DNA from 4 places in the Pseudomonas sp. LBUM1674 genome. Region 1 is predicted to be linked to each of the others. Evidence: predicted binding sites of a transcription regulator. Region 1 holds the regulator's gene; each other region holds the start of a gene.
The links. The regulator sigma-54, encoded in region 1, starts transcription at its own class of promoters, with help from an activator protein. The targets are predictions, from matches to a motif close to ANTGGCATNNANNTTGCTNT.
Positions count from the first base shown of each region.

Region 2: the regulator sigma-54 is predicted to act here: its motif matches at 3,954-3,973, upstream of ACA067_RS24285 (flagellar hook-length control protein FliK).
Region 3: the regulator sigma-54 is predicted to act here: its motif matches at 5,073-5,092, upstream of ACA067_RS03710 (pilin).
Region 4: the regulator sigma-54 is predicted to act here: its motif matches at 4,247-4,266, upstream of ACA067_RS23260 (circularly permuted type 2 ATP-grasp protein).

Region 1 covers NZ_CP166779.1:6,087,976-6,095,471, reverse strand. The annotation lists gene ACA067_RS28005 (FagA protein) at 1-80, shown strand, start outside; gene ACA067_RS28000 (class II fumarate hydratase) at 61-1,437, shown strand; partial or broken gene ACA067_RS27995 (ZIP family metal transporter) at 1,583-1,789, shown strand; gene ACA067_RS27990 (HPr family phosphocarrier protein) at 1,906-2,181, opposite strand; gene rapZ (RNase adapter RapZ) at 2,197-3,054, opposite strand; gene ptsN (PTS IIA-like nitrogen regulatory protein PtsN) at 3,057-3,521, opposite strand; gene hpf (ribosome hibernation-promoting factor, HPF/YfiA family) at 3,534-3,842, opposite strand; gene ACA067_RS27970 (RNA polymerase factor sigma-54) at 3,917-5,410, opposite strand; gene lptB (LPS export ABC transporter ATP-binding protein) at 5,597-6,322, opposite strand; gene lptA (lipopolysaccharide transport periplasmic protein LptA) at 6,322-6,870, opposite strand; gene lptC (LPS export ABC transporter periplasmic protein LptC) at 6,857-7,429, opposite strand; gene ACA067_RS27950 (KdsC family phosphatase) at 7,437-7,496, opposite strand, start outside.
Region 2 covers NZ_CP166779.1:5,300,825-5,308,320, reverse strand. The annotation lists gene fliI (flagellar protein export ATPase FliI) at 1-858, shown strand, start outside; gene fliJ (flagellar export protein FliJ) at 865-1,314, shown strand; gene ACA067_RS24300 (STAS domain-containing protein) at 1,527-1,826, shown strand; gene ACA067_RS24295 (ATP-binding SpoIIE family protein phosphatase) at 1,832-3,538, shown strand; gene ACA067_RS24290 (Hpt domain-containing protein) at 3,569-3,916, shown strand; gene ACA067_RS24285 (flagellar hook-length control protein FliK) at 4,022-5,302, shown strand; gene fliL (flagellar basal body-associated protein FliL) at 5,504-6,004, shown strand; gene fliM (flagellar motor switch protein FliM) at 6,014-6,982, shown strand; gene fliN (flagellar motor switch protein FliN) at 7,051-7,496, shown strand, end outside.
Region 3 covers NZ_CP166779.1:804,664-812,159, reverse strand. The annotation lists gene ACA067_RS03730 (class I SAM-dependent rRNA methyltransferase) at 1-403, shown strand, start outside; gene ACA067_RS03725 (DUF748 domain-containing protein) at 496-3,447, shown strand; gene ACA067_RS03720 (DUF2845 domain-containing protein) at 3,447-3,743, shown strand; gene ACA067_RS03715 (BON domain-containing protein) at 3,947-4,300, opposite strand; gene ACA067_RS03710 (pilin) at 4,616-5,026, opposite strand; gene pilB (type IV-A pilus assembly ATPase PilB) at 5,253-6,953, shown strand; gene ACA067_RS03700 (type II secretion system F family protein) at 6,956-7,496, shown strand, end outside.
Region 4 covers NZ_CP166779.1:5,088,097-5,095,592, forward strand. The annotation lists gene ACA067_RS23245 (c-type cytochrome) at 85-906, shown strand; gene ACA067_RS23250 (transglutaminase family protein) at 1,030-1,845, opposite strand; gene ACA067_RS23255 (alpha-E domain-containing protein) at 1,842-2,792, opposite strand; gene ACA067_RS23260 (circularly permuted type 2 ATP-grasp protein) at 2,805-4,214, opposite strand; gene ACA067_RS23265 (ribonuclease E inhibitor RraB) at 4,561-4,902, opposite strand; gene ACA067_RS23270 (hypothetical protein) at 5,122-5,355, opposite strand; gene ACA067_RS23275 (PLDc N-terminal domain-containing protein) at 5,493-5,684, opposite strand; gene ACA067_RS23280 (hypothetical protein) at 5,767-6,297, opposite strand; gene ACA067_RS23285 (Mpo1-like protein) at 6,570-6,935, shown strand; gene ACA067_RS23290 (acyl-CoA thioesterase) at 6,937-7,496, opposite strand, start outside.

The DNA of each region.
Region 1 (7,496 bases):
TGGCGACCTGCGAGTTGCAACCCTCGATTCCTCTCATAGAACTGGTGCAAGGATTTTCAGATGACCAAGACACGTATTGAGCGCGACAGCATGGGCGAACTCCAGGTCCCGGTAGACGCGCTCTACGGCGCACAGACCCAGCGTGCGGTGGATAACTTCCCGATCAGCGGTAAATCGATGCCCGTGCAATTCATCCGCGCGTTGATCCTGGCCAAGGCGGCTGCCGCCCGGGCCAACGTCGAGCTCGGGCAAATCAGCGAATCCCAGGGCAAAGCCATTGTCGATGCGGCCCAAGGCTTGCTCGAGGGTGACTTCATGCAGCACTTCCCGGTGGATATCTTCCAGACCGGCTCCGGCACCAGTTCCAACATGAACGCCAACGAAGTGATCGCGACCCTGGCCAGCCGTCTGCTCGGCGAGCCGGTGAACCCCAACGATCACGTCAATTGCGGCCAGAGCAGCAACGACATCATCCCGACCACCATCCATGTCAGCGCCGCGCTGGCGTTGCATGAGCAATTGCTGCCGGCGTTGCTGCATCTGGTGCAGGTGATCGAGCGCAAGGCCGAGGAGGTTCATCACCACGTCAAAACCGGGCGCACGCACCTGATGGACGCCATGCCGGTGCGCATGAGCCAGGTACTCCACGGTTGGGCGCAGCAACTCAAGGCCAACATCGGCCATCTGCAGGATCTGCTGCCGAGTCTGCAAGCCCTGGCTCAGGGCGGCACGGCGGTGGGCACCGGAGTCAATGCCCATCCCGAGTTTGCGGCGCGTTTCAGTCAACAACTGACCCAGCTGACCCAGGTGCAGTTCACGCCGGGCAAGGACCTGTTTGCGCTGATCGGCTCCCAGGACACCGCCGTTGCAGTGTCCGGGCAGCTTAAAGCCACCGCGGTCTCTCTGATGAAAATCGCCAACGACCTGCGCTGGATGAACTCCGGTCCACTCGCCGGTCTCGGTGAAATCGAGCTCGAAGCCTTGCAGCCGGGTTCTTCGATCATGCCGGGCAAGGTCAATCCGGTGATCCCGGAAGCCACCGCCATGGTTGCCGCACAAGTCATCGGCAACGACACGGTCATCACCATTGCCGGTCAGTCGGGTAATTTCGAACTGAACGTGATGTTGCCGATCATCGCCCAGAACCTGTTGAGCAGCATCGAGTTGCTGGCCAACTCCAGCCGTCTGCTGGGTGACAAAGCCATCGCCAGTTTCAAGGTCAACGAGGCCCGGATCAAGGAAGCGCTGTCGCGCAACCCTATTCTGGTCACTGCACTCAACCCGATCATTGGTTACCAAAAAGCCGCTGAAATCGCCAAGAAGGCCTATCTGCAAGGTCGTCCGGTGATCGATGTCGCCCTGGAACACACCAACCTCACACGCAGCCAGCTTGAGGTGTTGCTTGACCCGGAAAAACTCACCGCAGGCGGCGTGTAATCACCGCCAGCGCTTTGGAGGCTCATCATGGAGCACTGGAAACGCACGATCGAAAGAGCAAATCGCTGTTTCATGCTGGGCGAGCTGGTCGATGCCCGCGAGGCTTATTTGCAGGCATTGGCCCTGGCCCAGGTGTTGTTCGAGCGTCTTCGCGCTGTTATGCGCCTGGTTGGTCAGCCTGGCCGAGATGCTGCTGCCTTTGGGGTTGGCGTTGGCGGCGGGGGCGATGCTGTTGGTGGTGACCCATGAAGTGATACCCGAATCGCGACGCCATGGTCACGACAAGTTGGCCAGTCTTGGGTTGTTGGTTGGGTTTTGTTTGATGATGGTGATGGATACTGCTTTGGCTTGAAATAAGATCAAGAGATCGCAGCCTCGTTGCACTCGACAGCTCCTACAAGGATCGGCGAAGGCCTTAGACCTCCTGTAGGAGCTGTCGAGTGCAACGAGGCTGCGATCTTTTGACTGTCACTCGCCTTCGTCAAAGTAGTTATTGATCAACGCTACCAGCGCATCCAGCGCTTCCTGCTCCTGCTCGCCTTCGGTACTCAAATGAATCCGGGTGCCCTTGCCGGCAGCCAGCATCATCATGGCCATGATGCTTTTGCCATCGACCGTGGACTCCGGCGTGCGTCCTACCCTGATCGAGCAATCCTTGAACTGACCGGCCACTCCGACAAATTTTGCAGAAGCGCGGGCATGCAGGCCCAGCTTGTTGATGATTTCGATTTCCAGAGCAGGCATCGCGATGTGAATCCTTTAGCTGAGGTCGCGGTGGCGGACCTGGACGTTCTTCAGGGTTTTTTGCAGGGCCTGACCCAGACGTTCGGTCAGGTAGACGGAGCGGTGATGCCCGCCGGTGCAGCCAATGGCGATGGTGACATAAGCGCGATTGCTGGCCGCAAAGCGCGGCAGCCACTTGAGCAGGTATGTAGAAATGTCCTGGAACATTTCTTCGACGTCCGGCTGTGCCGCCAGGTAGTCGGCGACCGGTTTATCGAGTCCGGACTGTTCGCGCAACTCCGGTTTCCAGTAGGGGTTCGGCAGGCAACGCACGTCGAACACCAGGTCGGCGTCCACCGGCATGCCACGCTTGAAGCCGAAGGATTCCACCAGGAACGCCGTACCAGGTTCCGGTTGATTCAGCAGGCGCAGCTTGATGGTATCGCGCAACTGATACAGGTTCAGGTTGGTGGTGTTGACCTTGAGATCGGCGAGGTCGGCAATCGGCCCGAGCAGGATGCTTTCATCGCTGATCGCTTCCGCCAGTGAACGGTTGGCGTTGCTCAGCGGGTGACGCCGGCGGGTCTCCGAAAAACGTTTGAGCAAGGTTTCTTCGTCGGCGTCCAGATACAGGACATCGCACTGGATATGCCGGCTGCGGACTTCTTCCAGCAGCTCGGGGAAACGCGACAGGTGGCTCGGCAAGTTGCGCGCGTCGATCGACACGGCAACTAGCGGCTGGGCCAGTTCGGTGTGAATCAGTGCGCGCTCGGCCAGTTCCGGCAGGAGCCCGGCAGGCAGGTTGTCGATACAGTAGTAGCCGTTGTCCTCGAGAACATCGAGCGCGGTACTTTTACCTGAGCCGGAGCGGCCACTGACGATGATCAAGCGCATGATTACTGACCGTTTTGCTCGTCCAGGACAACCTGATACAAAGCTTCATTGCTCGGGGCGCTGCGCAGTTTTTGCCGCACCTCCTTGCGATCGAGCATGCTGGCGATCTGGCGCAGCAGCTCCAGGTGCGCATCGGTAGCCGCTTCCGGGACCAGCAGAACGAACAGCAAGTCAACCGGGGCGCCATCGATGGCGTCGAAATCAATGGGTGCGTCGAGGTGCATCAAGGCGCTGATGGGTGAGGTGCAGCCCTTCAGGCGACAGTGGGGAATGGCGATGCCGTTGCCAAAACCGGTCGAGCCGAGTTTTTCACGGGCAATCAACGCCTCGAAGACAGCTTGCATCTCCAGATCCGGCACTTCGCGATGGATGAGGTTGGCAATTTGTTCGAGGGCTTTCTTTTTACTGCCGCCCGGCACGTTCACGAGGGAACGGCCGGGGGTCAGGATGTTTTCAAGTCGGATCATGGGTTGGGAGTGTTAACGACCGGTCGCGCCCTGGAGGAGGCTCTGGGTCTTTTCCTTATGCTTTTTAAGTTGGCGATCCAGCTTGTCGGTGAGTGAGTCGATCGCCGCGTACATGTCGTCATGCTCGGCGTTGGCGACCACTTCACTGCCGGGAATATGCAGCGTGGCTTCGATTTTCTGCTTCAGCTTTTCGACCGTCATCGTGACCTGCACGTTGGTGATCTTGTCGAAATGCCTCTCCAATCGGTCGAGTTTTTCGCCGATGTAGGTGCGAAGAGGTTCGGTCACTTCCAGTTGGTGTCCACTGATGTTGACTTGCATACAGCTTCTCCTTCGTTGCCAGTGCATAAAGCGGCAGGCAGAAATGCCTGCCACTGGAACGCTGTGGCGTGGCTCTACATCAACCGCTTGCGTTCGCTCGAAGGCGCGATCCCGAGGGATTCGCGGTACTTGGCGACGGTGCGGCGAGCCACCTGAATGCCTTGTGCCTCCAGTAAACCAGCGATCTTGCTGTCACTCAACGGCTTTTTCTGATTTTCCGCTGCAACCAGTTTTTTGATGATCGCGCGGATCGCCGTGGACGAGCATTCACCGCCTTCGGAGGTGCTGACGTGACTGGAGAAAAAGTACTTGAGTTCATAGATGCCCCGAGGGGTGTGCATGAATTTCTGCGTGGTCACCCGGGAAATCGTCGACTCGTGCATGCCGACCGCTTCGGCGATGTCATGCAGCACCAGCGGTTTCATGGCTTCGTCGCCGTACTCCAGGAAGCCGCGCTGATGCTCGACGATCTGGGTGGCCACCTTCATCAGGGTTTCGTTGCGGCTCTGCAGGCTCTTGATGAACCAGCGGGCCTCTTGCAACTGATTGCGCATGAAGGTGTTGTCGGCACTGGTGTCGGCGCGGCGCACGAAGCCGGCGTACTGGGCGTTGACCCGCAGCCGAGGCACCGATTCCTGATTCAGCTCCACCAGCCAGCGCTCGTTGTCCTTGCGCACGATGACATCGGGGACGACGTATTCGGCTTCACTGGACTCGATCTGCGAGCCAGGCCGCGGGTTGAGGCTTTGCACCAGTTCGATCACCTGGCGCAGCTCATCTTCCTTGAGCTTCATGCGGCGCATCAGCTGGCTGTAGTCGCGGCTGCCCAGCAGGTCGATGTAATCGCTGACCAGGCGCTTGGCCTCGGCCAGCCAAGGGGTCTTGGCGGGCAACTGGCGCAATTGCAGCAACAGGCATTCGCCCAGGTTGCGGGCGCCGATGCCGGCGGGTTCGAATTGCTGGATGCGATGCAGGACGGCTTCTATTTCGTCGAGTTCGATGTCCAGTTCCGGATCGAAGGCTTCGAGAATTTCCTCGAGGGTTTCGTCCAGGTAACCCTGATTGTTGATGCAGTCGATCAGGGTCACGGCAATCAGGCGATCGGTGTCGGACATCGGTGCCAGGTTCAGTTGCCAGAGCAGATGGCTTTGCAGGCTTTCACCGGCCGATGTACGGGTGGTGAAGTCCCACTCGTCGTCATCGTTGCTCGGCAGGCTGCTGGCGCTGGTCTGGTAAACGTCCTCCCACGCGGTATCGACGGGCAGTTCGTTGGGAATGCGCTCGTTCCAGTCACCTTCCTCAAGGTTATCCACCGTCGGGGCGGTTTCCTGGTAGGAGGGTTCCGATACGTCGGCGTTGGGTAGCTGTTCGGCTTTGTCGGCCAAGGGGTCGGCGTTATCGAAGTCGTCGCCTTCTTCCTGGCGTTCGAGCATCGGATTGGACTCCAGGGCCTCCTGGATTTCCTGTTGCAGGTCCAGGGTCGACAATTGGAGCAGGCGGATGGCCTGTTGCAGCTGCGGTGTCATCGTCAGCTGCTGGCCCATTCTCAAGACTAGCGATGGTTTCATGGCAGGGGCTTAGCACCTTATTCGCCGGCGCACATGCGCCATCCACTACAGGGCGCCGGAGCGCCAAACATAAGCAAATTATATGCCCGAAACTTTAGCGTTTGCCTAGAGCGCTGTAACAATAAAAAAGTGTTGATTTTTTATCGAGACAAGCGCTGGAGCGACAGGCAGGACACACTTCAGCGTTTACAGGCGGAACTCATGGCCCAGATACACTTCCTTGACCAGTTCATTGGCCAGGATGGTGGCAGAGTCGCCTTCGGCGATCAGTTGGCCATCGTTGACAATGTAGGCGGTTTCGCAGATATCCAGGGTTTCGCGGACGTTGTGGTCCGTGATCAGCACACCAATGCCTTTGGCCTTGAGGTGATGGATGATCTGTTTGATGTCGCCCACCGAAATCGGGTCCACGCCGGCAAAAGGTTCGTCAAGGAGGATGAATTTCGGGTTGGTGGCCAGTGCCCGGGCGATTTCCACGCGGCGGCGTTCACCGCCGGACAGGCTCATGCCGAGGTTGTCGCGGATGTGGTGGATGTGGAATTCCTGCAGCAGGCTTTCCAGTTCCTTGCGACGACCGGCCTTGTCGAGTTCCTTGCGGGTCTCGAGGATCGCCAGGATGTTATCGGCTACCGAGAGTTTGCGGAAGATCGACGCTTCCTGCGGAAGATAGCCGATACCGGCTTTCGCGCGACCGTGCATCGGCTGGTGGCTGACGTCCAGGTCGTCGATCAGTACGCGGCCCTGATCGGCCTGTACCAGGCCAACAATCATATAGAAACAGGTGGTTTTGCCGGCACCGTTAGGGCCAAGCAAGCCGACGATCTGACCGCTGTCGATGGACAGGCTGACGTCGCGCACGACCTGGCGGCTCTTGTAGCTCTTGGCCAGATGCTGAGCTTTCAGAGTTGCCATTACTGGGCCTTTTGCTCGTCGGATTTCTTTTTCGGCTGGATCACCATGTCGATGCGCGGGCGTTCTTCGGTGACTTTGGTGCCGGTGGCGCGGCCCGCGTTAGCCAGCTTTTTGACCGTGTCGTAAACGATTTTTTCGCCTTGGGTGACGTTGCCGTCCTTGTCGATGACTTTGGCGCGATCGATTAGTACCACGCGGTCTTGCGAAGCATGGTACTGGATAGTGACGCCGTAACCCTGAACCGGCTTGGAGTCGCCGGCCGTTTGCATCTGCTCGAAGTAGGCCAGGTTGCCCACCGAGGTCACCACGTCGACGTCGCCGGAAGCGGTGCGGGTGATGGTCACGGTGTTGCCGGTGACCTTCATCGTGCCCTGGGTGATGATCACATCGCCTTTGTAGGTGGCGATGCCTTGCTTGTCGTCCAGTTGGGCGTCGTCGGCCTGAATGCGGATAGGCTGGTTTCTATCGTCCGGCAGAGCCCAGGCGCTCACGCTTCCCAGTGCTGCGCCCAGACTGAGCAAAATAGGGAGGGTTTTAACGAGCCTCATACTGTCCTCTTACGTTCGATAGCAGGTGTATCCTGCTTTCTTTCAAATACGCTTTCATGCCCGTGCCGGTCGACACGCCACCAGCGCCGTCGATTCTAACGGGTTGCTCGGTCTGCGCATATTGCTGCTGCGGGAACACGGTCATGCGACTGCTGGTGATAATGGTCGTGCGTTTTTTTTCGTCGGTTCGGGCGATACGTACCGAGTCGATCAGTTCGACTTCGGTTCCGCCGGAATTGACTTCGCCGCGTTCGCTCTGCACATGCCACGGAAACTCGGTGCCGCGGAACATGTTCAAGTCCGGTTTGCTGACCAGCGTCACGTCACTGGCCTTGAGGTGTTCGACCTTGTCGGACGTCATGTCGTACTGCAATTTGCCATCTGGCAGGTACTGCACGCTATGGGTGTTGGTCGCGTACCAGTCGATCCTGGTTTCATCGACCTTGACGACCGGCTTGTCGAGGAAACGCTCCGGACTGATGTTCCAGTAGCCGACCGCCGCGAAAATGGCTGCGATGCACCCGAACACCAGGAATTTGCGAATCTTTTTGCTCAGCATAGTGGGCTCACAGGTACGCGGCATTGGCCGCATCGAGGCGGTCCTGGGCGCGCAGGATCAATTCGCA
Region 2 (7,496 bases), 790 kb from region 1:
GGCCAGCGTCTCGGGTTGTTCGCCGGTACGGGCGTGGGCAAGAGTGTGCTGCTGGGCATGATGACCCGCTTCACCGAGGCCGACATCATCGTGGTCGGGCTGATCGGTGAACGGGGTCGTGAAGTCAAGGAGTTCATCGAGCACAGCCTCGGTGAAGAAGGTCTCAAGCGTTCGGTGGTGGTGGCCTCGCCAGCGGACGATGCGCCGCTGATGCGTCTGCGCGCGGCCATGTACTGCACGCGCATCGCCGAATATTTCCGCGACAAGGGCAAGAACGTGCTGTTGCTCATGGACTCCCTGACCCGATTCGCCCAGGCCCAGCGGGAAATCGCCCTGGCCATCGGCGAACCGCCCGCGACCAAGGGTTATCCGCCTTCGGTGTTCGCCAAGTTGCCGAAACTGGTGGAGCGCGCCGGTAATGCCGAGAAGGGCGGCGGATCGATCACGGCGTTCTACACCGTGTTGTCCGAAGGCGACGACCAGCAGGACCCGATTGCCGACTCGGCGCGAGGCGTGCTCGACGGGCACATCGTGCTGTCCCGGCGCCTGGCCGAGGAGGGTCACTACCCGGCGATCGATATCGAAGCGTCCATCAGCCGGGTCATGCCGTCGGTGGTGTCAGCCGAACACATGGCCCGCGCCCAGTATTTCAAGCAATTGTGGTCGCGGTATCAGCAGAGTCGCGACCTGATCAGCGTCGGCGCCTACGTCGCCGGCGGTGACCGGGAAACCGACCTGGCGATTGCCCTGCAACCGCAGTTGGTCAAATACCAGCGCCAGGGCCTGAACGACAGCATCAGCCTGGGTGAAAGCGAAGCCTATCTGGGCTCGATCTTCGCCCCCGCGGCTGGCGGCTAACCGGCCATGGCCCAAAGTCGCGCAGCACGCCTGGCACCGGTGGTGGACATGGCGGAAAAGGTCGAGAAAGCCGCGGTCCAGCGCCTGGGGCACTTTCAGGGGCAGGCCCGTCTGGCCGAAAGCAAACTCGCCGACCTCGAAGCCTTTCGGCTCGACTACCAGGAGCAATGGATCGTGCGCGGCAGCAGCGGCGTTTCCGGTCAATGGTTGCTGGGGTATCAAGGCTTCCTGGCGCAGCTGGGCACGGCCATCGATCAGCAACGACAAAGCCTCGCCTGGCATCAGAATAATCTGAACAAGGCACGGGAAACCTGGCAGCAGGCGTATGCCCGGGTCGAAGGATTGCGCAAGCTGGTCCAGCGATATACGGATGAAGCGCGGCGGCTGGAAGACAAGCGTGAGCAGAAGCTGCTGGATGAATTGTCGCAGCGGTTGCCGCGGCAGGATCCGTATTGAATCAGTGAGACCGCGTTATCGTTCTTCGCGAGCAAGCTCGCTCCCACAGGTTCTGTGTCGTATTCAAATGCTGTGAACGACACAAAACCTGTGGGAGCGAGCTTGCTCGCGATGACGATCTGACCGACGCTGCAATTCCCCAGCCTTGCCCCCGCCCCCGCCAAGTGCTAAACCTTCTACACGTATGTTCCCCAATGACAAGGAAGCCGTTCATGTCAGTCTTATCAGAAGTATCCCCCGATGGACAAAAGCTGACGATATCGATCAAGGGACGATTCGATTTCGCCAAGCATCAGGAATTTCGTGAGTCCTACGAGCACAAGGACCTCGGCGCAGTTGTCGTCGACTTGAAAGAAGCCACCTACCTCGACAGTTCGGCACTGGGCATGTTGCTCTTGCTGCGCGATCATGCCGGTGGCGACAATTCCGACATTCGCGTGGTCAACAGCAGTTCCGACGTGAAGAAAATCCTCGCCATCTCCAATTTCGACAAACTGTTCGACATCAGTTGAGCGGCATGCAATCGCCGCTCGAATCACTGACGGTCCTGATCGCCGAAGACAGCGCGGCCGATCGCATGCTGCTGTCGAGCATCGTCCGGCGCCAGGGCCATGCAGTGCTGACGGCCGCCAACGGTGCCGAGGCGGTCGAAGCGTTCCGTCAGCAACGCCCGCAGCTGGTGTTGATGGACGCGATGATGCCGGTGATGGATGGCTTCGAGGCGGCGCGGCAGATCAAGGCGTTGGCCGGGCAAACCCTGGTGCCGATCATCTTCCTGACGTCGCTCACCGAAAGCGAAGCCCTGGCGCGCTGTCTGGAGGCCGGGGGCGACGACTTTCTGGCAAAACCCTACAACCAGGTGATCCTCGCCGCCAAAATCAAGGCGATGGACCGCTTGCGCCGGTTGCAGGCCACCGTGTTGCAGCAGCGTGACCAGATCGCCCGGCATCACCATCACCTGCTCAATGAGCAGCGGGTGGCCAAGGCCGTATTCGACAAGGTGGCTCATTCCGGTTGCCTGAATGCCCCGAATATCCGCTACCTGCAATCGCCCTACGCGCTGTTCAACGGTGACCTGCTGCTGGCCGCGTTCACCCCGGCCGGCGACATGCATATATTGCTCGGGGATTTCACCGGCCATGGGTTGCCGGCGGCGGTCGGGGCCATGCCCCTGGCGGAAGTCTTCTATGGCATGACGGCCAAGGGTTACGGCCTGTCCGAAACCTTGCGCGAGATGAATGCCAAGCTCAAGCGCATCCTGCCGGTGGACATGTTCTGCTGTGCCACGCTGCTGTGCCTGAGTTTTCAGCGGCGTTCGGTGGAGGTGTGGAACGGCGGCATGCCGGACGGTTACCTGCACCGCATCGCCACGGGTGAGCGCACGCCGCTGAAGGCTCAGCACTTGCCGCTCGGCGTGCTGAGCCCGCAAACCTTTGACGATCGCACCGACGTGTTGCCGATGGCGGTCGGCGATCGGGTGTTCCTGTTATCCGACGGTGTGCTCGATACCTGCGATACCAACGAACAACTGTTTGGTGTCGAGCGATTGCAGCAAGTGTTTGCCGCCAATCGTCAGCCTGATGCGTTATTCGCCGAGATCGAGCAGGCGCTGCGCGATTTTCGCGGTGAAGCCCGTGACGACGTCAGTATGGTCGAGGTCAGCTTGCTGGAGGCGGCGCAGGTCAGCCCGCCGGTGTTGGTGTATTCCGACAGTGGCCAGTCCTGTCCGCTGGACTGGTCGGTGAGTTTCGAGTTTCGCGCGGCCACGCTCAAACGCTTCAACCCGCTACCCTATCTGTTGCAGTTGCTGCTCGAGGTCCATGGTCTGCGGGCGCAAAGCGGAGCGCTCTACAGTGTGCTGGCGGAACTGTACTCCAACGCCCTCGAGCATGGCGTACTGGGCCTGGACTCCAGCCTCAAACGGGATGCCTCGGGTTTTGCCCGCTATTATCAACAGCGCAATACACGCCTGGATGAATTGCAGGATGGCTTCATCCGGGTACATTTGCAGGTGATACCGAAGGGCGAGGGCGGTTGCCTGACGGTGCGCGTCGAAGACAGTGGCAAGGGGTTTGATGTCGATCGGGTGTTGCAGCTGCCCGCTGATGGTATCCGTCTGTCGGGACGTGGCGTCGGTCTGATCCGTCAATTGAGCCGTAATGCCAGCTGGTCCGACGAAGGTCGAAGTGCCCGCGTGGAATTTTTCTGGGAGGCTCTGGCATAATCCACGCATTCTTGATCAAGGAGTGAGCAAGTGGCTGACACACATCTGGACCGCGACGTGCTGAGCGCGTTGCAAGAAGTCATGGAGGATGAGTATCCGATGTTGCTGGATACCTTTCTCGCCGACGCTGAAGAACGCCTGGTTCTGTTGCACAAGGCAGACGATGCCCAGCAACTGATGAATGCTGCCCATAGTTTCAAGGGCAGCAGCAGCAACATGGGCGCCATTCGCCTGGCCCGGTTGTGCCATGAGCTGGAGCAATGCGCCAAGCAGAAAAGCCTCGCCGGCGTTGAAAAACTGGTGGGCGAAATTGACGGCGAATTCGCCCTTGTCCGTCCGCTTTATGAGGCCGAGCGTCAGCGCTCTCTCGCCGACTAGGAAGACTGTTTGCCGCTTTTCGCGCCTGACACTTGAACCTGGCGCGACCCTTGCTTTGATCTCCGTCAACTGTACCTACGTTCCCAGTGCGGCGGAGACCGTTTCATGCCCGTTACCCCCAATATGCTTCTGCAGGCCGCCGCCCAGACCAAGGCCAAGGCGGCGTCCGCCAATACACCGGCGCAGGTCGCCGAGCCCGGGGACAAGGCCTCCAGCTTCGCTCATGTCTACGCCAATCAGGCTCGGAATACACTTTCTGCAGGGAACGACGGGCTGGCCAAGCCCATGCGCGGCACCGCCGCTGAGGGGCCGGGTAAAAAGGACCTCGGCCACGACAAGGCTGCCGCCCCGAAACCGGCCGTTGCCGATAGCGGCAAATCCTTGCCCGCCGATAAACCGGCGGCCGACGACCCGATCGCCGACGATGGTTCGGATGCCGTTGACGCCTCTGTCACCGAGGCGACGGGCGAGCCAACTGCCGATCCCGCAGGGCCGACACTCGTTGCGCAAACTCCGCCAGCAGTAGACGCTGTGCCGCCCCTGGGCGCACAGCCGGTTGTTGCGGCAACGACGCCGGCCGTCACCGTCGACGCCACGTTCGATCCCCAGGCCGACCCCCTCGATGCCCTGCCAGCCTTGCGCATGGCCATGGAGCAGGGCGGGCACATTTGCGCTTCCAGCCAGGCTCAGCACCAAGCGCTGCCGCCCTCGGCGCAAAACCTGGTCGCCGGCCTGGCGAGCATGCTTGACGTGCAGGCCGAAAAGGACAGCACCGAGGGCGGGGACAAGGCCTTCAGCGGCCTGCTCGATGACGGCCTGAAAGACTTGAAGACCGCCAGCAGCGATACCCGTGTCGACGACTTCGCCAACCGCCTGGCGGCGCTGACCCAGGCGGCCACGCCGAAAACCGCCAACGCGTTGCCGGTGAACCAGCCGATCGCCCTGCATCAAAGTGGCTGGACCGAAGAAGTGGTGAACCGGGTCATGTACCTGTCCAGCGCCAACCTCAAGGCGGCCGACATCCAGTTGCAACCGGCCGAACTCGGGCGCCTCGACATTCGCGTGAACATGGTGCCGGATCAGCAGACCCAGGTCACCTTCATGAGCGCGCATCCTGGTGTCCGCGAAGCGCTGGACGGGCAGATGCATCGCTTGCGTGAGATGTTTGCGCAGCAGGGTATGGGGCAGGTTGATGTCAACGTGTCCGATCAGTCTCGTGGTTCGCAGCAGGGACAGGACCAGGCACAGCAAAGTCACAGCGGGCGGACCAGCGCCAGCGGTGGTCGCCTCGATTCCATGGATGACGAGCGTGCGCCAACAGGCGCCGAAGTGGCAGCCAGCACGACCAGCATCATCGGCTCCAGCGCAGTGGATTATTACGCCTGATAAATTGCAGCGCCCCCTAAAAGATCGCAGCCTTCGGCAGCTCCTACATTGGGATGGAGTACACCCTGTAGGAGCTGCCGAAGGCTGCGATCTTTTGACTTTCGGCGCCAGCCGATAACCCGTCCTCCAACATTCTGGCATAACACTTGCTCTTGCCTTGCCCGGCGACTGTGAAACCCCGATTAGTGACGGATTATTGGCATGGCGATGAGCGAAGAAGCAGTTAAAGACCCCGCAACCAAACGCAAGATCAAGCTGATCATTGCGACAGTGGTCGCCCTGCTGCTAGCGATCGGCTTGTCCGTGGGGGCCACCTGGTACTTCATGCACAGCCCCCGGAGCACGCCAGTCGCCGCGCCGGAAACCGTGGATATCGGCAAACAGCCGGCGATTTTCGTGCCCCTGCTGCCGGCCTTCATTGCCAACTACAACCAGAATGGCCGTCAGCGCTACATGCAGGTCAGCATCACCATGCTGGGCCGCGATAAGGCCGATCTGGAAGCACTCAAGGCGCACATGCCGGTGATCCGCAATAACCTGGTCATGCTGTTCTCCGGGCAGGACTTCGCCACCCTGGCATCGCCGGTCGGCCAGGAAATGTTGCGGCAGAAAGCCACGGCCAGCGTCCAGGAAGTGGCGCACAAAGAACTCGGCAAAGTGGTCATCGAACAATTGCTATTCACTAATTTCGTACTGCAGTAGGACCACGACATGGCCGTGCAAGACCTGCTGTCCCAGGATGAAATCGACGCGCTGTTGCACGGTGTCGACGATGGTCTGGTACAGACCGATATCGCTGCCGAACCCGGCACCGTCAAAAGCTATGACCTGACCAGCCAGGATCGCATCGTCCGTGGACGCATGCCGACCCTGGAGATGATCAACGAACGCTTCGCCCGCTACACCCGCATCAGCATGTTCAACCTGCTGCGCCGCTCGGCGGACGTTGCCGTCGGTGGGGTGCAGGTGATGAAGTTCGGCGAATACGTGCACTCGCTGTACGTGCCGACCAGCCTCAACCTGGTCAAGATCAAACCGTTGCGTGGCACCGCGCTGTTCATCCTCGACGCCAAGCTGGTGTTCAAGCTGGTGGACAACTTTTTCGGCGGCGACGGCCGCCACGCCAAGATCGAAGGGCGTGAGTTCACCCCGACCGAACTGCGCGTGGTGCGCATGGTGCTCGAGCAGGCCTTCGTCGATTTGAAGGAAGCCTGGCAGGCGATCATGGAAGTCAACTTCGAGTACATCAACTCGGAAGTGAACCCGGCCATGGCCAACATCGTCGGCCCGAGCGAGGCCGTTGTGGTGTCGACCTTCCATATCGAACTCGATGGCGGTGGCGGCGACCTGCACGTGACCATGCCCTATTCGATGATTGAGCCGGTGCGCGAAATGCTCGACGCCGGCTTCCAGTCGGACCTCGACGACCAGGACGAGCGCTGGGTCAATGCCCTGCGCCAGGATGTGCTGGATGTCGACGTACCGATCGGCGCCACGGTTGCCCGTCGCCAGTTGCGCCTGCGGGACATCCTGAACATGCAGCCGGGGGACATTATCCCGGTCGACATGCCGGAAGAAATGATCATGCGCGCCAATGGCGTGCCTGCGTTCAAGGTCAAGATGGGCTCGCACAAAGGCAACCTCGCGTTGCAGGTGATCGAGCCGATCGAGCGCCGTTGACCGGCGCGTTGCACATTCGCTTTTAACTGACGGCTTCCCTTTGAAAGGTTGCCCGCCGAGGACACATGATGGCTAACAATATGCATATGCAGGACGACCAGGCGCTGGCTGATGAATGGGCTGCGGCCCTGGAAGAAGCCGGTGACGGGCAGGCCGACATCGACGCCTTGCTGGCCGCCGATGCGACCCACTCGTCGTCCAACCGCCTGCGGATGGAAGAGTTCGGCGGCGTGCCCAAAAACAACAACCCGGTCACCCTCGAGGGTCCGAACCTGGACGTGATCCTCGACATCCCGGTGTCGATCTCCATGGAAGTCGGCAGCACCGATATCAGCATCCGCAACCTGCTGCAACTCAACCAGGGGTCGGTGATCGAGCTCGATCGCCTGGCCGGTGAGCCGCTGGACGTATTGGTCAACGGCACGCTCATCGCCCACGGCGAAGTGGTGGTGGTCAACGAGAAGTTCGGCATCCGCCTGACTGACGTGATCAGCCCAAGCGAACGCATCAAGAA
Region 3 (7,496 bases), 1.8 Mb from region 1:
CCAGTCCGACTACTTCCCGGCGATCCGGCAGTTGGCCGGCCTGCCCATCAGCCAGCGTCGCGGGCAGAAACTGCCGAGCTATCAGCGTGTGGAACCGCGCCAGTACGATCTGGTGCTACTGGATCCGCCGGCCTGGGCCAAGAGCGCATTCGGCACCGTCGACCTGCTGCGCGACTACCAGAGCCTGCTGAAACCGGCGTTGTTGACCACCGCCGACGATGGCGTGCTGATCTGCTGCAACAACCTGGCAAAAGTCAGCATGGACGACTGGCGCGAACAGGTTTTGCGGTGTGCCGAGAAAGCCGGGCGTCCGGTGCGTGAGTGGACAGTGATGAAACCGGGCGGCGATTTTCCGTCCATGGATCAACAGCCGCCGCTGAAAACGCTGATCCTGCAGTTCTGAGATTCAGCAATAGCGTAAAACAAATCCTGAAAGCGCAGTGACTTCGGAACCAGAATCGCGTGCCATACTCCAAGGCACTCCGATTCAGACAAATGAAGCCGCACATGCCCAAAGGATTGATTCGCGCCATTGGCGCTCTGTTGACCGCGCTGGCCCTCTACAGCCTATTGGGGTTTCTGATTTTGCCGGGTATCGCGTTGCGGGTGGCCAACCAGCAGCTGGCCAACTACGCAACGACACCCGCCACGATCCAGCGGATCGAGCTCAACCCGTTCAGCCTTGAAGTCACCCTCTGGGGCCTGGTCATTGGCGAGCCGGGCAAGGAACAGGTCGGCTTCGAGCGGCTGTATGCCAATCTGCAGATCGACAGCCTCTGGACCAAGGCGCTGCACCTGTCCGATATCGAACTGGACAAACCCAAGACCGAAATCCTCTTCGGCAAGGACGGCAAGCTCAACCTTTTGGGATTGTTCAAACTGCCCGCCAGCGAGCCGACGCCGGCCGACCCGGATGCCAACCCCTTCCCCTTGCGGGTCGAGCGCATCAGACTGGCTGACGGTTACGTGCACTTTCAGGATGCACGCCCCAGCGAGCCCATCGAATTCCTCTACGACAAACTCGACTTCGAGCTGAAGAACCTCAGCACGCTGCCCGAAGACAGTGCCGACATGACGTTGATGGCCGTCGGCCCGGGAGGTGGACAGCTCGACTGGACCGGCAACTTCAGCCTGATCCCGATTGCCTCTGAAGGTAAGCTGAAGATCACCGATGGCAAGATGAAAGCCTTTTGGCCCTATGTACGTGACGCGGTGCCACTGGTGCTCGAAGACGGCGTCATTGACCTCAGCACCGACTATAAGCTCAACTTGTCCAAGGAAACCGAACTGCTGCTGAGCAATGTTGCGGTCAGTATCGCGCCATTTGCCATCAAGGCACCGGACGGTCGGCCGCTGGCGAAACTGGCGCGCCTGGACGTCAGCGACACCACGGTGGACCTGGCCAAGCAGCAAGTCGTGGTCGGCAAGATCCGCAGCAATAAACTGGAAACCTGGGCGGCCCTGGAAGCGGACGGACAACTCGATTGGCAGAAGCTGTTCGCCAGCCAACCGTCCAAAGCGGCGGTCAAAGCCAACGCCGAACCGGCGAGTGCTCCAGCCGCCGCCGATTCCCCCAAGCCTGAACCTGCTCCGCCGAGCAAGCCGTGGCAGGTGCTGCTCAAAGACGTGCAACTGCGCGATTACCAGGTGCATCTGGCTGACCGCAAGGCACAACCGCCCGTAGCCCTGGACGTCGGCCCGCTGAACCTGGACCTGCAGAACTTCGACAGCCTCAATGGCTCGCCCTTCAACCTCAAGCTCGATACGGGCGTGGGCAAGCAAGGCAAGATCATGGCGGACGGCGAGGTCAACCTGGCTCCGGTCAGCGCCAGACTGAACGTGCACACCAAGGACATCGACTTGCGGGTCGCGCAGTCCTACATCAACCCGTTCATTCGCCTCGAACTGCGCAGCGGCATGCTCGGCAGTGAGCTGGCAGTCGATTTGAAAAGCACCGAGCCGCTGGCGTTCAGCGTCACCGGGCGCGCTCAGGTCGATCAGTTGCATACCCTCGACACCCTGAAAACCCGCGACTTCCTCAAGTGGCAGCAACTGGTGCTCGAAGGCCTGAACTATCAGCACGGCGACAGCCTGTCGATCGACAAGGTCAACCTGTTCCAGCCCTATGCGCGCTTCATGATCAACGACGACCGCACCACTAACGTCGATGACCTGCTGATCCCGCAACCGCCTGACTCCGGCGCCAAAACCGCCGCCGCCAAACCCGCCGGCAAAGACAAACCACTGGGCATCCACATTGGCGGCATTGCCATCAATGACGGCTCGGCCAACTTCGCCGACTTCAGCCTGACGCCGAACTTCGCCACTGTCATTCAACAGCTCAATGGACAGATCGGCACCATCGACAGTCGCCAGGCGAAACCGGCCAGTGTCGACATCAAAGGCAAGGTCGACCGCTATGCACCGGTGACCATCAAGGGCTCGGTCAACCCGTTCGACCCGATGGCCAGCCTCGACATCGCCACCAGTTTCAAACGGGTGGAACTGACGACCCTGACGCCCTACTCCGGCAAATTCGCCGGCTACCGCATCCGCAAGGGCCGGCTCAATCTCGACCTGCATTACCTGATCACCAAAGGCCAGCTCAAGGCCGACAACAAGGTGGTGGTCGAGCAGCTGCAACTGGGTGAAAAGGTCGACAGTCCGGATGCGGTAAGCCTGCCCTTGAAACTCGCCATCGCGTTGCTCAAGGACGTCGACGGCAAGATTTCCATCGAGCTGCCGGTGACCGGTGACCTGAACAATCCACAGTTCAGCGTCATGCCTATTATCTGGCAGACTCTGCGCAACCTGATCGTCAAGGCCGCCGCCGCACCCTTCAAAATGATTGGTGGCCTGGTCAGTGGCGGTGGTTCGCAAGATCTGGGCACTGTCTCGTTTGCACCGGGTTCCAGCGACCTGAGCAAGGAGGCCGAGGGCTCGTTGATCAAACTGTCCCAGGCGCTCAAGGAACGTCCGGCCCTGCGCCTGGAGATCGAAGGGACTGCTGCGCAAAGCAGCGATGGCCCGCTGATTGCCGAGCAACGCCTGGAACGGGAATACAAGTACAACTACTACAAAATGCTGCAGCGCCGTGGTGACAAGGTGCCGGCTAACGCCGCGCTGGTGGAAGTACCGGACAGCGAGAAAGGTCCGCTGCTGGAAGGCATTTACCGCACGCGCCTGAAGACTCAGCCCCCCGCCGAATGGAAGGATCTGGGCAAGGAAGAACGCACCGCGAAAATGCGTGAGGGCGTGATCAAATTCTGGAGTACCAGCGACGTGTTGTTGCGGCAGCTGGGTCAGGATCGCGCCAGCAGCATCAAGGATTATCTGGTCGACAAGGCTCAACTGGCCGACGAGCGCGTGTACTTCGTCGACGCCAGCCTGGGTCAGGCGGAAAGTGACGGTCGGGTGATTACGCCACTGCACCTGGACGCCGAATGATGCTCAGACGATTGCTGACAGGCCTGGCCCTGGCGCTGGCCGCGAGTCACGCCTGCGCCGCTGAGACCCTGCGCTGCGGCAGTCAATTGATCAGCGTCGGGGACAGGTCCGGCGAGGTGCTGCAGAAATGCGGTGAACCGGTCAGCCGTGATCTGCTGGGCTACAAACGCAGCGCCGACCGACGGGAAGAGTTCCAGGTCGAGGAATGGACCTACGGGCCCAACGGCGGGATGTACCAGTACCTGCGGTTTGAAGGTAATCGTTTGAAGCAGATCACCAGCAAACGCGGTAATTAGGCACGACATAAATCTTTGTAGGAGCAAGCTTGCTCCTACAGTTGTTTTGGGACGCCCATAATAGAACAGGCCCCGGACACGAATGTCCGAGGCCTGTAACGGCCACGTCCTTGTGGCCTTTCGCATGAACTCTCAAGTTGCGGCAGACGCATGACTCGGCTCGTCTACCGCGCCTTCTCCCGGTCCAGGCGAGAAGTCTTGCCTTACTCGGCTTTCAGGCCGTCAGCGGAGACCGCTTTGACGCCTTTGATTTTCTTGGCGATAGCCACGGCGACGTCTTTCTGAGATTCAGTCACTGCGGTGGTAGACGACAGGGAAACAACACCTTTGTTGGTTTCAACCTTGATGTCAGTACCAGGAATGCCTTTTTCGGTGACCAGGTCTGCTTTGACTTTGGTGGTGATCCAGGTATCGGAAGTGGCTTCTTTGGCTTCGGTGACTTCACCGGCAGCCAGCACCATTGGCGCTTGAGTGGCTTGAGTCTGGGCAAATGCAGCGTTGGCCAGGGTCAGGGTCAGCGCGGTAGCAGCAGCGGCAGTGATAGCGAACTTCTTCATACGAGTAACTCCTGTTTTTTCATAAAGTCTGCTGCGTGTCTTGTCAGCAGGGTTACTGGGTATATTGCGAACGCTATGCCAACTTTGAGACAGCCAATAAGTCTTTATAAATCAACAACTTAATAATCCTCTCAATTTTCGGAATCATGCAAAATGCATGACTTCGAAATTATCTACATGCAAGTTGCGGGTTTTGGCGTGGGCCTAAGGCCATGAATTGTCGGGATTTTTCTGTTTTGTAGAGAAGTCGCGCGTCATTAATAAAAAACCCGCATCGTGGGACGCGGGTTTTGATCAACCTAACCGACAATCACATCAAACGCCCTTGCAACCTTTAGGCGCATATTCCTGTTCGACTGTTGTCCCACACGTCCACCCTCCCGTCATCGTCCGTGAGAGTGTGATGGTTTTGTTGAGTACCTGACCCGGCGCATTAAGAATGACGCAACCAATAGTGCCCACTCCACTGGAAGCCGTTCCCGAAGCGGTAATGGTGCAGTTACCTGTAGTGCCCGTTCCACCGATCGACGTAATCGACGGATCCGTGCCCTGATTAATAATGTCTTCAAATGGCACTTTCAATGCAGCTATCTCGGCCATACTCGCAGTAACCTTAGCCCTTGCCTGATACTTGGCATATTGCGGCAACGCAAACGTCGCCAAAATCCCGATGATCGCCACCACGATCAGCAGTTCGATAAGCGTAAAACCTTTCTGAGTATTCATAGACAAGCTCCATGCATGAGTCGAAATCTCATGACCTGAATTAGCCACAGCACAGCCCATGCCAAACCCGTCACCTGCTGCTTTCGGGGGGTTGAGCCGAGGCAATCGCCTTTTCCTACCCCCAGGATCCGCACTATCTGACAATTATTGTCACCTCAGTCCCACTGGTTTGGCTCCGCCGCTTGACTAGGCTATAAGTCATGCATTGTTTGCGTCCGGTATCCCCATGAATGACATCGCCCTTAGCGGCCTGGCCAAGCAATTGGTCCTGGCCGAACTGCTCACTGATAAAAGCGCGCAACAGGCGTACCAGCAAGCCCAGCGCAACCGGATTTCTCTGGTCAGCTACCTGGTGCAAAACAAGCTGGTGAAAAGCCGTCAGGTCGCCGAGATTGCCTCGGAGCACTTCGGCATGGCGCTGCTGGACCTCAATTGCCTGGACAAGGAAAGCCAACCCAAGGGCCTGGTCAGTGAGAAACTGGTCCGCCAGCACCACGCCCTACCCCTGTGGCGGCGCGGCAACAAACTGTTCGTGGGGGTTTCCGATCCAACCAATCACCAGGCCATCAACGATATCCAGTTCAGCACCGGGCTCAGTACCGAAGCCATTCTGGTCGAAGACGAAAAACTCACGGACGCCATCGAGAAATTCTTCGACAACCACAGTACCGGCCTGGAAGACATGGCCGACGTTGACCTCGATGGCGTGGACATCGAGTCGATCGATGACAACAATCAAGACGCCATCGCCGGACAGGATGCCGATGACGCGCCCGTGGTGCGTTTCGTTCACAAGATGTTGCTCGATGCGATCAAGAGCGGATCTTCCGACCTGCATTTCGAGCCCTATGAAAAAACCTACCGCGTGCGAATGCGCACCGACGGCATGCTGCGTGAAGTCGCCAAACCACCGATTCAGCTGGCCAACCGCATCGCTTCGCGGCTGAAAGTCATGGCCAGCCTCGACATCTCCGAACGCCGCCGGCCCCAGGACGGGCGGATCAAGATGCGCCTGTCCAAGAGCAAGTCCATCGACTTCAGGGTCAACACCCTGCCGACCCTGTGGGGCGAGAAAGTGGTGATCCGGATCCTCGATCCGTCCAGCGCGCAAATGGGCATTGATGCCCTCGGCTACGAGCCCGACCAGAAAGACTTGTACATGGCCGCGCTCAAGCAGCCACAGGGGATGATCCTGGTGACCGGCCCCACCGGCTCGGGCAAGACCGTGTCGCTCTATACCGGCCTGAACATTCTCAACACCGTGGACATCAACATCTCCACCGCCGAAGACCCGGTGGAGATCAACATGGAAGGCATCAACCAGGTCAACGTCAATCCCAAGCAGGGACTGGGATTTGCCCAGGCGCTGCGCTCGTTTCTGCGTCAGGATCCGGACGTCATCATGGTCGGCGAAATCCGTGACCTGGAAACGGCGGAAATCGCCATCAAGGCCGCCCAGACCGGGCACCTGGTGCTGTCGACCCTGCACACCAACAGCGCCGCGGAAACCCTGACCCGCCTGCACAACATGGGCATCCAGGGCTTCAACATCGCCACCTCGGTCAGCCTGATCATCGCCCAACGCCTGGCGCGTAAACTGTGCAGCCATTGCAAGAGACCGATCGAGATTCCCCGGGAGGCGCTGCTAAAGGAGGGTTTCCCCGCGGAACGCATCGGCTCGTTCACGATCTATGAACCGATCGGTTGCGATCACTGCAACGGCGGTTACAAAGGGCGCGTAGGGATTTATGAAGTGGTGAAGAACACACCCGCGTTGCAACGGCTGATCATGGCCGAGGGCAATTCGCTGGAAATCGATACCCAGATGCGTAAAGACGGGTTCAACGACCTGCGTACTTCCGGGTTGATCAAGGCCATGCAGGGCATCACCAGCCTTGAAGAAATCAACCGGGTCACCAAGGACTGAACATGGCGGTCAAAGCAGCAAAAATCAGCGTGTATGCCTGGGAAGGCACGGACAGGAAAGGCTCGAAAATGACCGGCGAACTCAGCGGTCAGAATCCGGCGCTGATCAAGGCGCAGTTGCGCAAGCAAGGCATCAATCCCGGCAAGGTGCGCAAGAAATCCGCCTCGATCTTCAATCTGGGCAAGCGCATCAAGGCCCAGGACATTGCCCTGTTCACCCGGCAGATGGCGACCATGATGAAAGCCGGCGTGCCGCTGCTGCAATCGTTCGACATCATTGGCGAAGGCTTCGATAACCCGGCCATGCGCAAACTGGTGGATGAGGTGAAACAGGAAGTCGCGGCGGGTAACAGCTTTGCCGCGGCGTTGCGCAAAAAGCCCCAGTATTTCGATGAGCTCTACTGCAATCTGGTCGATGCCGGCGAACAGGCCGGCGCCCTGGACACCCTGTTGGAACGGGTCGCGACCTACAAGGAAAAGAGCGAAAGCCTCAAGGCGAAGATCAAGAAAGCCATGACCTACCCGCTCGCCGTGGTGTTCGTCG
Region 4 (7,496 bases), 1.0 Mb from region 1:
TTTTTACATCGCCTCATTAAAAATGTAACTGGCTCGCTACCCGGGCCAGCGTGGGTGTGCCAATCTTTGTGGCACTTGCACGACATGGAAGGCGATCACTTGAAAACGCTTATTCTGTTCGGGGCCTTGCTGCTGAGCACGCCCCTCTTTGCCGCACAGCTGAACCTGGAGCTGGGCGCGAACAGTCGCAACTGGCAGACCGGGGAATTGCTCACGCACCCTCAGGTTCAGACCATCACCATCACCAACGACGTTTCCTACAAACGGGACATGAGCTATCGCGCTGTTCCGTTGGCGGCATTGTTGACGGGTATCAAGCCTGAAGATCACTTGCAAGCCGTGGCACTGGACGGGTTTGCCGCAGAGCTGTCGGCGGCGCCGCTGCTCAATGCCAAGGGTGCGCGGGCGTGGCTGGCGATTGAAGACCCGGCCAAACCCTGGCCGGCGTTGTCCGAGGGCAAGCACAGTGCCGGGCCGTTCTATCTGGTCTGGACCGATCCGCAAGCGGGCAATATCAGTCCTGAGCAATGGCCGTTTGAAGTGGCGAGCATCAAGCGCATGGCACCGGTGGCCGAGCGCTTCCCTGCCCTTCTGCCCGACCCTGCACTGGCGGCGGATGATCCGGTGAACAAGGGCTTTGCACTGTTTCAGAAGAACTGCCTGGCCTGTCATCGGCTCAATGGTGCCGGGGATGCGCAGTTCGGGCCGGATTTGAATATTCCGTTCAACCCGACCGAATACTTCGGAGCGGATTTCCTCACGCGTTACATTCGTGACCCGCAGGGTTTGCGGCAGTGGCCGCAGGCGAAGATGCCCGGGTTTACGGCGGCTGTGTTGCCGGAGGGGGACCTGGAGATGTTGGTGGGGTATTTGAAGCATATGGCTGGGCGCAAGGTGAAGCCCTGACATTGTTCCCCTTGTAGGAGCAAGCTTGCTCGCGATGAGGCCCTGACAGTCAACATCGATGTTGACTGTCAGGCCGCCTTCGCTGGCAAGCCAGCTCCTACGGGGGGTATGCGGTGATCCTGGTTACTGTTGTTGCACCAAAATCACAGGCGCTGGCATCGGCGTCGGCGAAACAAACACCTTCGCATGCATCTGCTCACACCCACCGCCCCGGCGCATGCCGCGCACCGGGCAGGCATCCAGGTAATCCAGGCCCACCGCCAGTTTCAGGTGGCGCTCGGGCCGGGCCAGTTCGTTGGTCACATCGAAGCTGTACCAGGCGTCATCGAGCCAGGCTTCAGCCCATGCGTGGCTGGCCAGGTGCTCGCAGTCCTCGCTGTACAGATAGCCCGACACATAACGCGACGCAATCCCCAGGCTGCGCGCGCAGGCGAGGAATGCATGGGTGTGGTCCTGGCACACGCCCGAACGTCCGGCGAAGGCCTGGGCGGCGCTGGTGTCCACTGCAGTGGAGCCCGGCGTGTAGGTCATGTGCTGGTTCAGGCCATGCATCAAGTCGATCAGCGCCGTGCGATCCCGACGTTGCTTGCATTGCGTCCGGGCAAACGCGCGCAGGGCTTCGTCGGCTTCGGTCAGTCGGGTGAAACGCAGGAACGGCAGCGCCGACCGGCTCTCATGCTCGGCTTCGCGCAGCTCATCGATGTCCACCTGGCCCCTGGCACCGATAATGATGGCCTCGTGGGGCTCGTCCATGGTCAATACATGCAGGATGTTACCGAACGGGTCGAGTTGTGCCCGCACCGGACGCGGCAGGTCGAGTTGCCAGCTGAGTACGTGTTGGCGTTCACTGTCGTGGGGGGTCAGTCTCAGGTACTGGATGCTCGCCCGCACCTGATCTTCGTAGTGATAGGTGGTCTCGTGGCTAATGGAAAGTCTCATGCAGCCTCCAGGTAAGAACTGTGAATGGCGTTGCCCAACTGGCGCACCAGCGGGATGAACTCGGTCAGCCAGGTGTGCAGGCCTTCGTCGAGAATTTCGCTGATACCGGTGTAGCGCAGGCGCGCGTCCATTTCCGCCGCCAGGCGTTGCGCCGGACGGCCGTTGGCCCCCGGCAGCTGGGCGAGGATCTGGTCGATCTCTTCGGTACAGGCCCGCAGCGAACGCGGGACGTCGGCACGCAGTAGCAACAGTTCGGCGACATGCCGGGCACCGGGAGCGTCGCGGTAGATCTCGGTGTAGGCCTCGAACGAGGACAAGGCCCTCAATAAGGCACTCCACTGGTAATAGGCGTGGGCCGTGCCGTCGCTGACCGCTTCGGCCTGATCGCCGGCCATTTCGTAGCGTGCATCGAGCAGGCGCAAGGTGTTGTCTGCCCTTTCGATGAAGGTACCCAGACGAATGAAGCGAAACGCGTCGTTGCGCATGATGGTGCCGTAGGACGCGCCGCGGAACAGGTGGGAACGCTCTTTGATCCACTCGCAGAAACGGCTCATGCCGTAGCGACTCAAGCCCTGGTCGGCGATCCCGCGAATTTCCAGCCAGGTGGCGTTGATGTTTTCCCACATGTCGGCGGTGATTCGCCCGCGTACCGCATGGGCACTGGCCCGCGCCGCGCCGAGGCAACTGTAGATGCTCGCCGGGTTGGCCGCGTCCAGGGCGAAGAAATGCAGCAGCCGCTCGGCATGCAGATCGCCATGGCGCTCCAGGTAATCGTCCAGGGTGCCGGTAATCAGCAACGGCATGGCGAGTTCGTGCAAACCGTCACCGCGACCATCCTGTGGCATCAGCGACAGCGAATAACTGATGTCGAGCATCCGTGCGAGGTTTTCCGCCCGCTCCAGGTAACGCGACATCCAATACAAATCCGAGGCAGTTCTACTTAACATGGCAGGCTTCCTTCAATCCTCGACCACCCAGGTGTCCTTGGTTCCACCGCCCTGGGATGAATTCACCACCAGAGAGCCTTCGCGCAGGGCGACACGGGTCAAACCGCCGGGCACAACCCGGGTTTCGCGGCCAGACAATACAAACGGACGCAGGTCGATATGGCGTGGAGCGATGCCGTTTTCGACAAAGGTCGGACAGGTCGACAAAGACAATGTCGGTTGCGCGATGTACGCGTGGGGCTTGGCTTTGATCCGCGCGCGGAAGGCTTCGATTTCTGCCGCCGTCGCCGCCGGCCCCACCAGCATGCCGTAACCGCCTGACCCCTGGGTTTCCTTGACCACCAGCTCTGGAAGATTGGCCAGTACGTGGGACAGTTCAGAGGGATTACGACACTGCCACGTCGGCACATTCTTCAGGATCGGCTCTTCGTCGAGGTAGAAGCGGATCATGTCCGTGACGAACGGGTACACCGACTTGTCATCCGCCACCCCGGTGCCGATGGCATTCGCCAGTACCACGTTGCCGGAGCGATACGAGGACAGCAGTCCGGGCACGCCGAGCATCGAGTCCGGGTTGAACGCCAGCGGGTCGAGGAAGGCATCGTCGAGGCGCCGGTAGATCACGTCGACGGCTTTCGGCCCGTCCGTGGTGCGCATGAACACCTTGTCGTCACGCACGAACAGGTCCGCGCCTTCCACCAGTTCAACGCCCATTTCCCGAGCGAGAAATGCATGCTCGAAAAACGCACTGTTGAAGCGGCCTGGCGTCAGCACCACCACGCTGGGGTTATCGATCGGGCTGGAGCTTTTCAGGGTATCGAGCAACAGGTTCGGATAGTGGTCGATGGGTGCAATGCGTTGCGCCGCGAACAATTCGGGGAACAGTCGCATCATCATCTTGCGGTCTTCGAGCATGTAGCTCACGCCGCTCGGTGTACGAAGGTTGTCTTCGAGCACGTAGTACGTGCCGTCGCCATCGCGTACCAGGTCGACACCGGAAATGTGCGAATAGATATTCCGGTGCAGATCCAGCCCTTGCATCGCCAACTGGTATTGCTCGTTGGCCAGCACTTGCTCGGCCGGGATGATGCCGGCCTTGATGATGCGCTGTTCGTGATAGAGGTCGGCGAGGAACATATTCAGCGCCTTGACCCGCTGGATACAGCCGCGTTCGACGACTCGCCATTCACTGGCGGGGATGCTGCGGGGAATGGTGTCGAAGGGAATCAGGCGCTCTGTCCCTTGCTCGTCACCGTAGAGCGTGAAGGTAATCCCGGCGCGATGAAACAGCAGATCGGCCTCGCGTCGCCGTTGGGCCAAAAGTTCATCAGGCGTTTCGGCCAGCCAACGGGCAAACTCCCGGTAATGCGGGCGGACCTGGCCGCCGGCATCGTACATTTCATCAAAATAGGTGCGGATCATGCCGTACTCCTTGTCACCCGGACACCCAGGCCTTCGCAAGGCCCGTGCCATCGGCATAAACGCTTTGAAATCAATCAGTTGGATAATAACGCCGCAACCGCCGCACCAATCCTGTGCGGCAAATGCTCCAACCTGATCGCCCCCGCTTCATTGCGAAGCAATGTCTTCGCCTAACAGCAGCATAGTCAAATCAAAAACAAGGTCAAAAGATCGCAGCCTCGTTTCACTCGACAGCTCCTACAGGCAACGAGGCTGCGATCTTTTGATCTTGCTTTTCACAACCCCGGAAACGAAAACGGCCAACCCGAAGGTCAGCCGTTAGTGGATGTTGTCGCTGTTCATAGTGTTATGCGAGTCGCCCTCGTACCTCCTGCTTCACGCCCCAGCCTTCGATGATCCCGCCCAGAGGCTCGACCACGGCCTCGAAGTCCTGCTCGAAGTCGCCGATACCGTCGTAGGTGGCATACATCACTTTACTCAGTTCCAGATACCACGCGCCGTCATCACGCACGCTGATCTGGGCATTCAAGGATTCACCACAGAAATGCCCTGCCGCCCTGCGCGCCCGCTCCTCGTCGGGGAAAATGGCGTAGAACTCGATGGGATGGAATCGTGAAAAGTCGAAACCGCCTTCTTTCATGCGGCGCAGCACGCTGCTGCTGATGTCTTCTTGATAGGCTGTGCTCATGAAACGTCCCCCTCACATTGATGGATAGACTTTCCGTATTCCCGGCACACGCAATCGAATGGTGCGAGCGATGCGGCAACAACGTTGCCGGTGGGAAGCAAGCATGTAGCTGACAAGACCAGACCTTAGCGATCCGTTCGCTGATCTCGCTTGCAGAGTAGCCCCAAGATAGAGGCGCTGCCAAGGTCTGGTTATTTCACGAATGTGCCAGGAAGTGTTTCAGACGGGAGTAATGCCGAGGATTTGTATGCTGTTCTGGGTCTTGAGATTTTTGACGCTCGCATCAGCGGTTCGCCCTTCCAGATCATTCAGATCCAGTTCGGCAGCGACAGGAAGGAGACGAGCCTTGATGAGTCTGGCGGCTTGCTCGTTGTCCGGGCATTCGTCGCACTCGAAGACTTCGTCGACTGTTTCACCGTGATCATCCACGAAAGTGATTTTCCACTTTTGCATCAGTGCCTCCTCGAACAAACCCGCAAATGGGCTTACAACTATCTGGACTTTTACCCTGACCGATCGTTCAACGGATTACAGGGCGTCAGCTGAAAAAACACAGAACCTGTGGGAGCGTGTCGTTTCGGGAAATGCAGTCAGACCCGCACATTGCCCCGCGGTCCGGCGATGGCCCAGATGATCAGACCCAGGACCGGCAGCAGCAGGATCAACAGCACCCAGACGATTTTCATCCCTGTGTCGGTGCCACTTTTCAGCACGTTGATGATTGCCCAGATGTCCAGGACAAGAATGATCAGGCCAACCAGACCATTGAACGTGGAACCCATGGTGTCGCTCCCGAAAAGTGGTGTGCTCTCTTAGGATAGCTGGCCCCTGCGAGGGTTCCGTTTTATTAGGCGTATGGCGGCGTCAGACGTGAATCGCCACTTTCAGGGCTTCCAGCGAAGGCGCGGCAGCGATGCCGGCTTCAGCACACAACTCGAGCACCCGCGGCACGTCATTGCCGTAGACCAGCACCACTTGCAGCTCGTCATCGAGCAACTGGCTGAAGTTCATCAGCACGTAGCCGCCGTTTTCCTTGTTCATGCTGCTCATCTGCACCTGAATGCGATTGAGCGCGGTCAGGGCTTCGGTCTTGGCCAGCTGCTTGGGTTTGATATTGAAATCAACGCCAGGTCCGAACGAAGCAACGATCCGGGCGAACAGATCCATATAAGTGTCGGCCTGGAACAGCACGGTTTCCGGCAGGCTGCCGACGACCACCCACTCGCCCAGGGGAATCGGGAAGGTGTCGTCGTAGTTGATATCCGGATTGGCCGCCAGGAAAGCCTCTGGATCGGCGTAGGCCTGGGCCGCTTCGTCAGCGATTTTCAGGATTTCGTCGTCGCTCATGCACCCGGAGCTGATTTTGCTGATGAGTTCGACGAGTGCGGCTTTCATGGGGCGGAATCCTGTAGCGAGGGAATTTTCAAGGCGCGAAGGATAGCGCATTCCGCCCCGCCGTGGCTGTACGGGAGTACTGCCGGGGAATGTTGACCCAATATTCTGGTGACAACAGATCAACTGTGGGCTTGCCCGCGAAGGCGTCAGCCCGGTCACCATCAACATCGCGCATGATCCCTATCACTTCGATAGCCACCTTTGATTCGCCCCCCGCAACTGCCGGGCCTATCCTTCAATCATGTGTTGAACACGGATCGAGGATCGGCATCATGGGCAAACGTCACCCCAACCTTCCCGCCTGGCAATGGCGAGCGTACCCGAACAATCATCAGCACCCGACCAATCTGGTGTTGCACCTGATTGCCGTGCCGCTGTTCATCGTGGGTGTCCTGCTGATGATTTGCGGGGTGTTCAGCCTGAATCTGGGCAATTTCGCCATCGGCATTATCGGCCTGTTGGCTGCGCTGGGCCTGCAACGCCATGGTCACCGCCTGGAGGCGCAAGCCTCCGAGCCGTTCAGTGATCGCAAGGATGCGGTATCACGCTTGCTGGTCGAGCAATTCCTGACCTTTCCCCGGTTCTTCCTGAGCGGCGGCTGGTGGCGCGCCTGGCGTGAGCGCCACCGTCGGCACTGAGTCAGGCAAAAATCGTCACGGTCTGCCGGCTCATGGCGATCAACTGGCCGTCTGCATTCCACAGCTTCGCGGCGGCATGACCGTAGCCGTCGGCGGCATGTTCGATTTCAACCAGGTATTTGCACCAGTCCAGCGTGCTCAGCTCAAGCAATGGCTGAACGAATTCGATGGTCCAGGTCAGCGTACTGCCCATCGCCGGTTTGTTCAGGTGCGGCAACAACGCCGGCGGCCAGGCGTCGACCAGTGCCAGAATATGCGACTCACTGACCGCCTCTGCCTTCACGTCCCCACGCAAACGCACCCAGCCGCCCATCTCGCGGGATTTGTTACCGGTGAACGGCAGTCCGCCGACGCTCCAGCGCATGGCCAGATGACGCATGAACTCCGGGGTCACGCCTTTGATATAGGGCAGCTCCTGGCAGTCGTCCCAGTGCTTCATCTCCGGGGCCGGGTCGGCGGTCACAGCCACTTCGGATGGACGCGAGGCACCGAAACTGCCCTGAATCAACGTCACGACCTGGCCCTTCTGCACCGCCCGGCCCAGTACCTGGCTGACGGCCT